Regions from separate parts of the Janibacter alkaliphilus genome, predicted to be linked through region 1. Evidence: riboswitches for the same ligand, from Rfam matches in the RefSeq annotation. Region 1 holds a riboswitch; the other holds the start of a gene.
The links. A riboswitch is a leader RNA that binds a small molecule or an ion and turns the genes downstream of it on or off. The one in region 1 is predicted to bind cobalamin.
Positions count from the first base shown of each region.

Region 2: another riboswitch for cobalamin. It lies ahead of BJY28_RS15160 (ABC transporter substrate-binding protein); the one in region 1 lies ahead of BJY28_RS10485 (VWA domain-containing protein).

Region 1 covers NZ_JACBZX010000001.1:2,163,769-2,170,320, forward strand. Annotated here, with positions in the region: gene cobBC (bifunctional hydrogenobyrinic acid a,c-diamide synthase/histidinol phosphate aminotransferase CobBC) at 1-208, opposite strand, end outside; gene cobO (cob(I)yrinic acid a,c-diamide adenosyltransferase) at 240-854, opposite strand; gene BJY28_RS10485 (VWA domain-containing protein) at 854-3,058, opposite strand; adenosylcobalamin (AdoCbl) riboswitch at 3,127-3,218, opposite strand; gene cbiE (precorrin-6y C5,15-methyltransferase (decarboxylating) subunit CbiE) at 3,404-4,723, shown strand; gene cobM (precorrin-4 C(11)-methyltransferase) at 4,720-5,514, shown strand; gene BJY28_RS10500 (RidA family protein) at 5,478-5,873, opposite strand; gene BJY28_RS10505 (helix-turn-helix transcriptional regulator) at 5,977-6,552, shown strand, end outside.
Region 2 covers NZ_JACBZX010000001.1:3,194,590-3,201,141, forward strand. Annotated here, with positions in the region: gene BJY28_RS15145 ((2Fe-2S) ferredoxin domain-containing protein) at 1-554, opposite strand, end outside; gene BJY28_RS15150 (ABC transporter ATP-binding protein) at 551-1,321, opposite strand; gene BJY28_RS15155 (FecCD family ABC transporter permease) at 1,318-2,361, opposite strand; gene BJY28_RS15160 (ABC transporter substrate-binding protein) at 2,358-3,365, opposite strand; cobalamin riboswitch at 3,409-3,586, opposite strand; gene ileS (isoleucine--tRNA ligase) at 3,791-6,552, opposite strand, start outside.

The DNA.
Region 1 (6,552 bases):
CCGGTCCGCCGAGCAGCCACGGGTCGAGGTTGCGGCCGGGGCGGCCGGTGGCCAGCGCGTGGTAGCCGGGGTCGATGTAGTCCGGGCCCACCTTGGCCGGGGCCACGACGTGCCCGGCGCGGCTGAGCGCGGCCATGATCCCGACCGCCACGGTCGTCTTGCCCTGGCCGGAGGCCGGGGCGGCGACGGCGATGCGCGGGGTGCTCACCACCGTGCACCTCCCGTCGTACGGCGTCCGGTCACCACTCGATGCCCTTCTGCCCCTTCTGCCCCTTGTCGAAGGGGTGAGCGACCTTGGTCATCTCGGTGGCCACGTCGGCGATCGCCAGCAGGTCCGGGTGCGGGTCGCGGCCGGTGATGACGACGTGCTGGTAGCCGGGGCGCTGCTGCAGGGTCTCGACGACCTCGGCCACGTCGACCCAGCCCCACTTCAGGACATAGCTGAACTCGTCGAGGACGTACATCTGGTGCTGCTCGGCGGCCAGTCGTCGCTGGATCTCGGCCCACCCCTCGCGGGCGTCGCGCGCGTGGTCCTCCTCGGTGCCGGCCTTGCGCGACCACGACCAGCCGGAGCCCATCTTGTGCCACTCGACCGGGCCCCCTTCGCCGGTCTGCTCGTGCACCCGGCCGAGGGTGGTCAGCGCCTGCTCCTCGCCGATCCGCCACTTCGCGCTCTTGACGAACTGGAAGACCGCGGTGGACCAGCCCTGGTTCCAGCCGCGCAGCGCCAGGCCGAAGGCGGCCGTGGACTTGCCCTTGCCGGCGCCGTGGTGGACGACCACCAGCGGGCTGTGCCGCCGCTGGCGGGTGGTGCGGCCGTCGTCGGGGGTGGTGGGGACCTGTCCCTGGGGCATCAGGCGGCGCTCCTGCGGTCGGTGCGGTGCGGTCCGGCGGTGCCGTCGGGGCGCGCGCGGTGCTCGTCGACGACATCGACGATCGCTCCGGCGGCGACCTGCTCCAGCGGCACGTGCTCGGCGCGCATCCGGCGGGCCAGGTCGGCCGCCAGACCCATCCGGAAGCGACCGGTCTCGCAGTCGATGACGACGACGTCGGTGTCGGCGGCGGCGCTGCGCGACCACGAGTCGGCCACGCGGCGGGACCGCGCCAGGGCGTCCTCGCCGGCGGTGGCCCGGCCGTCGGTGAGCACGAGCAGCAGGGCGCGCTGGCGGGGGTCGCGGATGCGTTCGCGGGCGATCACCCGGGCTGCCTCGAGCAGGCCCTCGGCGACCGGGGTGCGGCCGCCGTGCGGCAGGTCCTCCAGCCGCGCGGCCGCGGCGTCCACCGAGGTGGTCGGCGGCAGCGCCAGCTCGGCACCCTCCCCGCGGAAGGTGATCAGCCCCACCCGGTCGCGCCGCTGGTAGGCGTCCATGAGCAGCGAGAGCACGGCGGTCTTGACCTCGTCCATCCGCCGGCGGGCGGCCATCGAGCCGGAGGCGTCGACGGCCAGCAGCACGAGGTTGGACTCGCGGCCGCGGGTCACCGCGTGGCGCAGGTCGCCGGCCTGCAGCCGCAGACCGGCCCCCGATCCTTCGCTGGACCTTGACGCGGCGCCCACGTCCGTCCCGGTGGTGGCCCGGCGGGCGGCGCCCGCGGTGAGCGTGGCCAGCAGGTGCACCTTGGCGCCGGCCGGCTCGTGGCCGGGGGCGTGCACGCCGACGGTGCGGCCGGACTCGGTGTAGGCCGCGCTGCGGCGCCCGCTGCGTCCGCTGCCGGTGCCCCGGACGGCGAACCGGCGGGCCCGGTAGGGGGTGCCCGCGGCGGCGACCCCGATCGTGGGTGCCGCGGCCGGGGGAGCCTCGGGGCTGTCCGGCGCGTCGGCGGGCTGGTCCGCCTGGTCGGGTGCGCTCTGGTCGGTCGAGGGGTGCTCGGCCCGGCTGGGATCGGGCTGGTGGGAGGGCTCCGGGTGGCCCTGCGGGTCCTGCGGGCCGGGCTCCGGGGAGCCGACGTCGCCGTCCCCGTCGGGGGTGTCGTCCTGGTCCTCCGGACCGTCTCCGCTGTCGTCCGTGGGGTCCTCGCCGCCGCCGTCCGGGGGCTCCGGCGGCTCCTCGTCGAGCAGCTGGTCGAGCAGCTCCTCGTCCAGGCCCGGGGCGTCGAAGGGGTTGCGGCGTCGGCGGTGCGGCAGCGCCAGCAGCGCGGCGGCGCGGATGTCGGCGCGGGTCACCTCGGTGCGGCCCTGCCACGCCGCGTGCGCGCGAGCGGTCCGTGCGGTGACGATGTCGGCACGCATCCCGTCGACGTCGAAGCCGGCGCACACCCGGGCGACCGTGGCCAGCGCCCGGTCGTCGAGGGTCACCTCGTCCAGCCGGTCGCGGGTGGCGGCGATCCGCGCGGTGAGCTCGGCCTGCTGCGCGGCGTAGTCCCGGGCGAAGGCGGCCGGGTCGGCGTCGTAGGCGAGCCGGCGCCGCACCACCTCGGTGCGCTCCCGGGGCTCGCGGCTGGCGGCGACCTCGACGGTCAGCCCGAAGCGGTCGAGCAGCTGCGGGCGCAGCTCGCCCTCCTCGGGGTTCATCGTGCCGACGAGCACGATCCGCGCCGGGTGGCTGATCGAGACCCCGTCCCGCTCGACGGTGTTGCGGCCCATCGCCGCGGCGTCGAGGAGCAGGTCGACGAGGTGGTCGTGGAGCAGGTTGACCTCGTCGACGTAGAGGATGCCGCGGTGCGCGGTGGCCAGCAGCCCGGGCTCGAAGGCGGCCTCGCCGGCGCCGAGCGCCTTGCGCAGGTCGAGCGAGCCGATCACCCGGTCCTCGGTGGCGCCCACGGGCAGCTCGACCAGCCGGGCCGGGCGCTCCTGGGCGGCAGCGCTCTCGCTCTGGTGCGGGCCGTCCGGGCAGTCCGGCTCCGGGGCCGAGGGGTCGCAGCCGAAGCGGCACCCGGCGATCACCGGCTGGGTGGGGAGCACATCCGCGAGGGCGCGGACCATCGTCGACTTCGCCGTGCCCTTCTCGCCGCGCACGAGGACGCCACCGACCTCGGGTGCGATCGAGGTGAGGATGAGGGCCAGCGACATGTCGTCGGCACCGACGATCGCCGTGAAGGGGTACGGGGTCCGCTGCTGCATCGTGCTCCTGAAGCGAGTGTCCGCGCTCGCCGCGTGGTCGGGACCCGGGCACGGGCGCGTGCGCGGGTGACCCCGGGCGACGTCCTGGCTCTCCCCGACGGTGGGGTCTCACAGTGGCGGGACCGCTCCGGAGTCGCACCGGATTCCTCGCCCTGGGGTCGCCGCTCATGGTCTCACACGCCGTCGGTCGGGCTCGTGCAGCGTGAGCGGAGGCGACCGGGGGTGGCCGCGCAGCGAGTGACGCGTGGGGTCGAGGTGATCCACGCCCGCCAGAGCGGCGCGGAACACCTCGACCGACGGTCGTCCTCGGGCGGCGCGGTCTCGTCGGCGGCCTACAGTGGCGCCGTGATCGACGTCGTGGGCATCAGCGCCGCGGGCTGGGAGGCTCTCGGGCCGGGCGAGCGTGCGCTGCTCGAGGGGGCCAGGGTGATCGTCGGCGGCGAGCGGCACCTGGCGCTGCTCCCCGAGCACGTCGCGGCCGAGCGACGCACCTGGCCGCGGCCGCTGCGCGAGGGTCTGCCGGACCTGCTCGCCTCGCTCGGCCAGCCCGCCGACGCCGACAGCCGCTCGGGCGCCGGTGTCGTCGCGCTCGCCAGCGGCGACCCCCTTCGCTCCGGGATCGCCAGCACCCTCATCGACCTGCTCGGCGCGGACCAGGTGAGGGTCCACCCCTCGCTGGCCTCCGACACCCTCGCCCGGGCACGGATGGGCTGGTCCGCCGAGCGTGTCGAGGTGATCACCACCGTCGGCCGGGACCTGCGTCGGGTGCTGCCCTCCCTCGCGCCCGGCGCCCGCCTCGTGGTGCTCCTCTCCGACGGCAGCGGGCCGGCCGAGCTGGCGGCGCTGCTCACCGACCGGGGCTGGGGTGCTTCTCGGGTGACCGCCTGGTGGCACCTCGGCGGTGACGACGAAGGGAGCGCCCGCTCCCGGGCCAGCACGTGGGAGCTGCCGCGCACCCCCGACCTCGTGCTGTGCTGCGTCGAGGCCGCCCCCGACGATGCATCCACCGACGGTACGGCCGACGAGAGCGGCGCGGAGACCACGACCGCCGCAGCGCTCGGGCCGGTGCCCGGGCGACCCGAGGCCACCTTCGCCAGCGACGGGCAGATCACCAAGCGCGACGTGCGGGCCAGCGCCTTGGCCCACCTGCGCCCGGCCGACGGCGGCCACCTGTGGGACCTCGGGGCCGGCAGCGGTGCCGTCGGCATCGAGTGGTGCCTGGCCGCGCCACGGACGCGCTGCACCAGCGTCGAGCGCGACCCCGGGCGCGCGGCCCGGATCCGTGCCACCGCCGACGACCTCGGGGTCGGGGCCCGGCTCACCGTGCTCACCGCCGACCTCGCCGACGGGCTGGACGTCGTGCTCGGGGACGGCGGCGACGCGGCCCCGGACGCGGTCTTCGTCGGCGGGGGCCTCACCGAGGAGCTGGCCGACGAGGCGTGGACGCGGCTGCCGGTCGGCGGCCGGTTCGTCGCGCACGCCGTGACCCTGCAGACCGAGGCCGTGCTCGTCGCGCTGCACGGCCGCACCGGCGGGGCGCTGACCCGGCTGTCGGTCGAGCACGCCCGGCCGCTGGGGCGCTACCTGTCGTGGACCCCGGCGCGCCCTGTCGTCCAGCTCGCCGCGGTCCGCACCCGGTCCGGCATCACCGAAGGAGAGGCATGACCGTCCACTTCATCGGCGCCGGGCCCGGCGCCGCCGACCTGCTCACCGTGCGCGCGACGCGCCTGCTGCAGGCCAGCCCGGTGTGCCTCTACGCCGGCACCTACCTCGACGAAGCGGTGCTGGCGCACTGCCCACCGGGAGCCGACCTCGTCGACACCCAGGGCATGAACCTCGACGCGATCACCGCGCGGATGGTCGCCGCCCACGAGGCCGGCGAGGACGTCGCCCGGCTGTGCAGCGGCGACCCCAGCGTCTACTCCGCCATGGCCGAGCAGGCCCGCCGGCTGGACGCTGCCGGGGTGCCCTGGGACGTCACCCCGGGCGTCCCGGCCTACGCGGCCACCGCGGCGCTCGTCGGGCGCGAGCTGACCGTGCCCGAGGTGGCCCAGTCGGTCGTGCTCACCCGGGCCCAGCGGGACTCCACGGCCATGCCGGAGGGGGAGGAGCTCGCCGCCTTCGCCGCCACCGGCGCCACCCTCGTGCTGCACCTGGCGATCCGGCACACCCGCCGGCTCGCCGAGGAGCTGACCGCGCACTACGGCGCCGACTGTCCGGTGGTCGTCGGCTCGCAGGTCAGCGGGCCGGACGAGCTCGTGCTGCGCGGACGCCTCGGCGACATCGCCGACCAGGTCGAGGCGCACGGGCTGCGCCAGGCCGCGGTGATCATCGTCGGGTGGGCGCTGGAGGCCGAGGGCTTCGTCGAGTCGCACCTCTACTCCTCGCGGCGGGCGCGCGCCGAGGGCGGCCCGGCCGGTCAGTCCACGGCCGTCCCCTCCAGCTCGACGACCTGACCCGGCACCGCCAGCCGGACCACCTGGAGCATCGTCGTCGGCGGGGCCACCCCGGCTGCGGCGAGACGCCCGGCCAGCACGCCGTAGTGCGGCATGAGCGCGTCGATGTCGGTGGCGTAGACGGTCAGCCGCACGAGGTTGCCCAGGCTCATCCCGGCGTCGGCGAGCACGGCCTCGAGGTTGTCCAGACTGAGCGCCAGCTGCCCGGCGGGGTCGCCCTCGTGCTGCGGCACCCCGTCGGGGTCCATCGCCGTCTGCCCGGAGCAGAAGAGGGTGCGGCGCTGCCCGCTGACCACCTCGCCCTGGTTGAAGCCCAGCTCCTGCGACCAGGTCACCGGGTTCACCGCGGTGCGTTCCATGCTCGTCTCCGATCCGTCCGTGGCCCACCGGTGCGGGCCATCGGGAGCAGCCTGCGGCCCATATGCGACACCTTGTGTCGGGTATCTCGCCTAGTCTCGCGCCATGCGTGCGGACCGGCTCGTCTCGCTCGTCCTGCTGCTGCGGCAGCGCGGGCTGACCAGCGCGACGGCGCTCGCGGCCGAGCTCGAGGTGACCACCCGCACGATCCAGCGGGATGTCGAGGCGCTCTCGGCGGCGGGGGTGCCGGTCTACGCCGAGCGCGGCCCGCTCGGCGGGTACGCGCTGCTGCCCGGTTTCCGGGCCGAGCTCACCGGTCTCACCGACGACCAGGCGGTGGCGGTGCTCGCGGCCGGGTCGGGCCGTGCCCTCGGGCTCGGCGGGGCGCACGCCGCGGCGCTGCGCAAGGTCCTTGACGCGCTGCCCGAGGAGCGCCGCGGAGGGGCGCGGGAGGCCGCCCGCCGCATCCTCGTGGCGCCCGAGACCGACCTGCTGGCCCGGCCAGTGCTCCCGCCGGAGATCCCCGCCGAGGTGCTCGTCGAGGTCCGCCGCGCGGTGCTGGACGGCCGACAGCTGCGGCTGCGCTACGCCCGTCCTGGCCGGGCGGCGACCTGGCGCACCGTCGAGCCGGTCGGCCTCGTCGTCGCCGGCGAACGCAGCTATCTGCTGGCGACCGCGGCG
Region 2 (6,552 bases), 1.0 Mb from region 1:
TCGCCCTCGCAGGTCCGCGCGATCTCCTCGCGCAGGGCGTCCCAGGTCTCGTCCGCCCCGCGAGCGGTGCAGCGCGGGCCGCGGCAGACCAGCACGTGGTGGTGGTAGTCCGGGGGCTGCTCCCACGCCGGCGAGGTGAGCGGGGCCTCGGTGCCGAGCACCGGTCGGCTGGGCAGCGCGTAGCTCGCCGCGGTGACCGGTCGGCCGGAGGGCGCCATGGCGATCCTCACGGCGAGCCGGCCGTCGTGCCGTCGCACCCAGTCGCCGGCCACCCGCCGGACCCAGGATCCGGCCCGCAGACCGTCCGGGCCGGTGGAGGCCACGATCGTGCACCGTTGCCGTCCGTCGGCGGCGAGGTCGTCCAGGGCTGCTGGGAGGGTGGGTCGCCCTTCGCCCTGCAGGTAGCACAGGGTGGCGTCGCACTCCGCCGCCAGCGCCAGCAGCTCGTCCTCGTGCCGGGTGTCGGTGAAGGCCATCGCCACCAGCAGCCGGCTCTCCGTCGGCGGCTCCGCAGACTCCGTGCTGGCGCCCGGGGCGGTCTCGTCCGTGCTCATCGATCCTCCGTCACCCTCTGCCACCGCAGCCGGTGGCGTCCGTCGTGCTCGCTGATCTCGGTCTCCACGCCGAAGACCTCCCGGACCTGCTCCACGGTGACCACGTCGCCGACCGCGCCGGCGGCCACGACCTCGCCCCGGGAGAGCAGCACCGCGTCGTCGCCGTGGGCCACCGCCAGGTCGAGGTCGTGCAGCACCGCGACCGTCGTGATCGCCAGCGACCGCACCGTCTCCATGAAGCGCAGCTGCTGCCGCAGATCCAGGTGGTTGGTCGGCTCGTCGAGGAAGAGCACCTCCGGCTGCTGGGCCAGCGCCCGAGCCAGCTGCACCCGCTGACGCTCGCCCCCGGACAGGGTGCTCCAGGCGCGTCCGGCCAGGTGCTCGGTCCCGGTCCGGGCCATCGCCTCGGCACAGGCCTGCTCGTCGCCCCGGCCCAGACCGCGCAGGCTGCGCCGGTGCGGGATCCGCCCCAGCGCCACCACCTGGTCCACGGTCAGCTCCAGACCGGTGCTCGGCTGCTGCTCGACCACCGCCACCCGCCGGGCCCGCTCCCGATGGGCGATGCCGTCCAGCCGCTGCTCGTCGTAGGTGACCTGGCCGGTGGTCGGCGTGCGCAGCCCGGCCAGCAGGTGCACCAGGGTGGTCTTGCCGGTGCCGTTCGGCCCGAGCACCGTGGTGAGGGCACCGGGGCGCACCGACAGGCTCGCGCCGGCGAGGATCGGCCGCTCGCCGACGCTCCACCCGAGCTCCTGGGCGACGATCCTCATCCGCGCCTGGCCTGACGTCGCAGCAGCACGACGAGCAGCGGCGCCCCGAGCACCGCCGTCACCACCCCGACCGGGATCTCCTCGCCCTCGCGCACGGTGCGTGCCAGGGTGTCGGCCCAGACCATGAGCAGCGCCCCGGCCAGGGCGCTCAACGGCAGCAGCGCCCGGTGCGTCGGCCCGACGACGATCCGCACCAGGTGCGGCACGGTGAGCCCGACGAAGCCGATCGGCCCGACCACCGCGACCGTCCCGGCGGTCAGCAGCGCGGTGAGCACGAGCAGCGTCCACCGTGCCCGGGTGACCGGGATGCCCAGCGCCTGCGCCGAGACGTCGCCGAAGGCGAAGGCGTCCAGCACCCCGGCGGCCGCGACCAGCACGAGCACCGCCACGAGGCCGAGCACGAGCAGCGCCAGCGCCTGCGTCCAGCGCACCGAGGCGAAGGAGCCGAGGGTCCAGCTGAGCACCTGCCGGGCGAGGTCCCGCTCGCCGAAGACCATGATCGCCAGCGAGGTGAAGGCGCCGGCCAGCTGCGCGACGGCGACGCCGGCGAGGATCGTGCGGCTGGGCGGCAGGTCCCCGCCCCGGCCGGTCGCCATGGCCAGCACCAGGGCCAGGGCGACCAGGCCGCCGACGAAGGAGGCGAGCGTCATCGCCGCCGGCAGCGCCAGGCTGGAGAGCCCGACGCCGAAGACGAGGACGAGCACCGCGCCGACGGCAGCGCCGCTGGAGATGCCCAGCAGGTAGGGGTCGGCGAGGTCGTTGCGGGTCAGGGCCTGCAGCACCACCCCGCAGAGGGCCAGCACCGCCCCGACCGCGGCGGTGGCCACGACGCGGGGCAGCCGCAGCTGCCACACGATGCGGTCGTCGATGGCGCTCACCCCGTCGCCGGCGACCAGGTGCATCCGGCGCAGCACCACCGCGGCGACGTCGGCCGGCGGCAGCCGGACCGAGCCGAGACCGACCGCGACGAGGACGCTGCCGAGCAGCAGCAGGGCGAGCACGACGGCCGGCACGGCCGCCCCGCGCACCCTCGGCGTCACGAGGCGTCGAGCTCGGCGAGCCCGTCGGACAGGCTCTGCGCCCCCTCGACCATGGTCGCGCCCGGGGTGGCCTGGCTGTAGGTGATCTCCACGATCCGGTCCTGCTGCACCGCGTCCAGCTCGGAGAGCACCGGGTCGGACTCGAGGTGCTCCACCTTCTCCTCGGCGCTGGACCAGGCCGCGTCGGGGACGACGATGACGTCCGGCTCGGCGTCCACGACGTCCTCCCACGAGCCGTCCGCCCAGCCGCCCTCGAGGTCGGCGAAGATGTTGGTGCCGCCCACGGCGTCGATCAGCAGCTGCGGGCCCCCTTCGCCGGCCCCGACGAAGGGGGTGTCGTCGCCGGAGTCGTACCAGAGGATGTCCGTCCCCTCGCCGCTCGCCTGCTCGCGCACCTCGTCGAGCTGCTCGCGCTGGCCGTCGACGAGCTCGGTGGCGGTGTCCTCGACGCCGAAGATGGTGCCGACGGTCTCGATCTCGGACCAGACGTTCTCGAAGGTGGTCTCCGGCCGCTCCGCGTCGTCGCCGCAGCCGAAGGGGCTGAGGTAGGTGCCGATGCCGTCCTGCTCCAGCTCATCCTCGCTGGCCACCCCGTCGTCGGCGAAGGCGCTGCCGTAGGAGGCGTAGGCCAGGTCGGGCTCGACGGAGAGCAGCTGCTCCAGGCTGGGGTACTCCTCGGCCAGCACCGGGACGCTGTCGTAGGCCTCCTGCCACCGCGAGGAGACGCCGTCGTCGATGTAGGCGGTGCCGGCCATCCGGTCCTCGAGGCCGAGCGCCAGCATGACCTCGGTGGCGCCCTGGTTCAGGGTGACCGCAGCGGTCGGCGCCTCGTCCAGGGTCCGCTCCTGGCCGCAGCTGGTGTAGGTGACGGATCGGGCCGAGGCGTCCGAGGACGAGCCGTCCTCGCCCTCGGAGGGGGCACCGGCGCAGCCGGCCAGGGCGAGCGCGCAGGTCAGGGACAGCAGGGTGGCAGGGGTGCGTGGCAGCACGGTGCGTGGCAGCACAGAGGGCTTCTCTCTCTCGGAGCCTGGGTCGCGAGGCTCACCGACGGATGGACATGCGTCGGCAGGTCTTCGGACTCGAGATCGACCGCCCTCGGCGCCTTCCCGACCCCTTCGGGTCAGTGGCGTCGTGCCGAGGACGTCCCTCTTACCGCTGCGCGTCAGCTCCGGGTTCGCACCGGATTCCCTGGCACTCTCGTGCGACCGACCCAGCGAGCATAGCGCTCGCTCAGACCGCGCCCGGCAGGAGGCCGAGCCAGCCACCCCTGGGTACCGCCCGTGTCTCCCAGCGCCCCAGGACCGCTTACGTCCGCCAGGACGGGTCGCGCTCGCGCCCGGGCGACAGTCCTAGGATTGTCTGCCCGGACCGGCCGCGCGCGCGGTCCAGGGCGACAGTCCTAGGACTGTCGATCCCCGGGGCGCGAGGGTCAGGCGCGCTTGTCCAGGCGCACCCGCACCGTCTCGCCGCCGGCCAGCTCGGCCTGGACAACCCCGTCGCCGAGCGGCAGCACGTCGAGGTCGCCGGCCGAGCCGAACTGGACCGCCAGGGTCTCGTTCATCACGAGCGTCTGGTGGGCGACGACCGCCTCCCACACCCGGCCCGTGCCGGTCACGGTGAGGCTGATCCGGTCCGAGACGTCCAGCCCGGCCTGCTTGCGGGCGTCCTGCACGGCCCGGACGACGTCGCGGGCCAGGCCCTCGTCGGCGAGCTCCTCGGTGACCTCGGTGTCGAGGACGACGAAGCCGCCGCCGGGCAGCACCGCGGTCGCCCGCGCCCCGGAGCCGTCGTCCTCGGCGACCGCCTCGACGGTGTACTCCCCCTCGACGAGCGTGATCCCGCCGGCGGTGACGGTGCCGTCGTCGGCGACCGACCAGTCGCCGGACTTGCTGCCCTTGATGGCCTGCTGCACCTGCTTGCCCAGCCGCGGCCCGGCCGCCCGGGCGTGCACGGTGAGCCGCTCGCTGACGCCGAAGCCGGCCGCGGCCGGGTCGTCGAGGTCGAGCAGGCTGACCTGGCGCACGTTGACCTCCTCGGCGATCACCGTGCCGAGCTCGGCCAGCGCGGCCGCGCCGGGCACGACGACGGTGAGGTCGCGCAGCGGCAGCCGGGTGCGCAGCTGGTGCGCCTTGCGCAGCGAGGAGGCGACCGAGCAGACCTGCCGGGCGGTGTCCATGGCGACGACCAGCTCGTGGTCGGCCGGGTAGTCGGGCGGGTCCGGCCAGTCGGTCAGGTGCACCGAGCGCCCGCCGGTCAACCCGCGCCAGACCTCCTCGGTGACCAGCGGCAGCAGCGGCGCGGCCACCCGGCACAGCGTCTCCAGCGCGGTGTAGAGGGTGTTGCAGGCGTGCTCGGCCTCGGCCCGCGCCGCCTCGTCGCCGTCGGCCGCCCAGAACCGCTCCCGGCTGCGGCGGATGTACCAGTTCGTCAGCACGTCGGTGAAGCCGCGGGTGGCCTCGCAGGCGCCGGCGATGTCGTAGGCGTCCTGGCGAGCCTGGCTGTCCGCGACGTACTCCCCCAGCTTCGCCAGCAGGTAGCGGTCCAGCAGGTGCGGCGAGTCCGTGCTGAAGCGCGCCTCGTAGCCGGGGCCGTCCGGGCCGCCGAGCGCGTTGGCGTAGAGGCTGAAGAAGTACCAGGAGCTCCACAGCGGGATGAGCACCTGACGCACCCCTTCGCGGATGCCCTCCTCGGTGACGACGAGGTTGCCGCCGCGCAGGATCGGCGAGGACATGAGGAACCAGCGCATCGCGTCGGCGCCGTCCCGGTCGAAGACCTCCGAGACGTCCGGGTAGTTGCGCAGCGACTTGGACATCTTCTGCCCGTCGTTGCCCAGCACGATCCCGTGGCTGATGCAGCTGGAGAAGGCCGGCCGGTCGAAGAGCGCGGTGGCCAGGATGTGCAGCGTGTAGAACCAGCCCCGGGTCTGCCCGATGTACTCGACGATGAAGTCGCCCGGGAAGTGGCTCTCGAACCAGTCCTGGTTCTCGAAGGGGTAGTGCACCTGGGCGTAGCTCATCGACCCGGAGTCGAACCAGACGTCGAGCACGTCCTCGACCCGGCGCATCGTGCTCTGCCCGGTCGGGTCGTCCGGGTTGGGCCGGGTCAGGTCGTCCACCCACGGGCGGTGCAGGTCCGGCTCGCCGTCGGCGGTCAGCGGCAGGCGGCCGAAGTCGCGCTCGATCTCCGCGAACGAGCCGTAGACGTCGGTGCGCGGGTGGTTCGGGTCGTCGGAGACCCACACCGGCACCGGCGAGCCCCAGAAGCGGTTGCGGGTGATCGACCAGTCCCGGGCGTTCTCCAGCCAGCGGCCGAACTGGCCGTGCTTGACGTGCTCGGGCACCCAGGTGATCTGCTCGTTGGCGGCCAGCATCCGCTCCTTGACCGCGGTGACCTCGACGAACCAGGACTCGACGCCCTTGTAGATGAGCGGCTGCCGGCAGCGCCAGCAGTGCGGGTAGGAGTGGTCGTAGGTCTCGTGGCGCAGCAGCACGGTGCCGGTGGTGACCCCGCCGGTGCCGGGCTGGTCGCTGCCGGCCCCCTTCGTCGTGGCCTTGAGGGCGTCGATGATCTGGCCGTTGGCCTCGAAGACCTGCAGGCCCTCGTAGTCGGCGACCGGCGCGGTGAAGCGGCCGTCCTTGCCGACCGGCATGACCGCGGCGATGCCCTCGCGGTCGGTGACCTCCTTGTCCACCTCGCCGAAGGCGCCGGCGCTGTGCACCAGGCCGGAGCCGTCGGTGGTGGTGACCTCGTCGCCGCCGTCGACGACGCGGAAGGCGTGCTCGTGCCCGAGGTAGTAGCCGAAGGGCGGGGTGTAGGAACGCCCGAGCAGGTCGGCCCCGGTGTACCGGCCGAGCACCTCGAGCTCGGCGACGTCGCCGCCGGCGGCCAGCTCGCGGGCGTAGGCGGGCAGCCGGGCCTCGGCGAGCAGGTAGCGGGCGGTCTCCTCGGTGCCCGGGACCGGTCCCTCGACGACGACGTAGTCGATCTCGCGGCCGACCATCACCGCGAGGTTGCTCGGCAGGGTCCACGGGGTCGTCGTCCAGATCAGCGCCAGCGCCCCGTCGAGCACCGGGTCCTCGCCGGTCTCGGTCAGCCGCAGGCCGACGGTCACCGCGGGGTCCTGCCGCATCTGGTAGACGTCGTCGTCCATCCGCAGCTCGTGGTTGCTCAGCGGCGTCTCGTCCTGCCAGC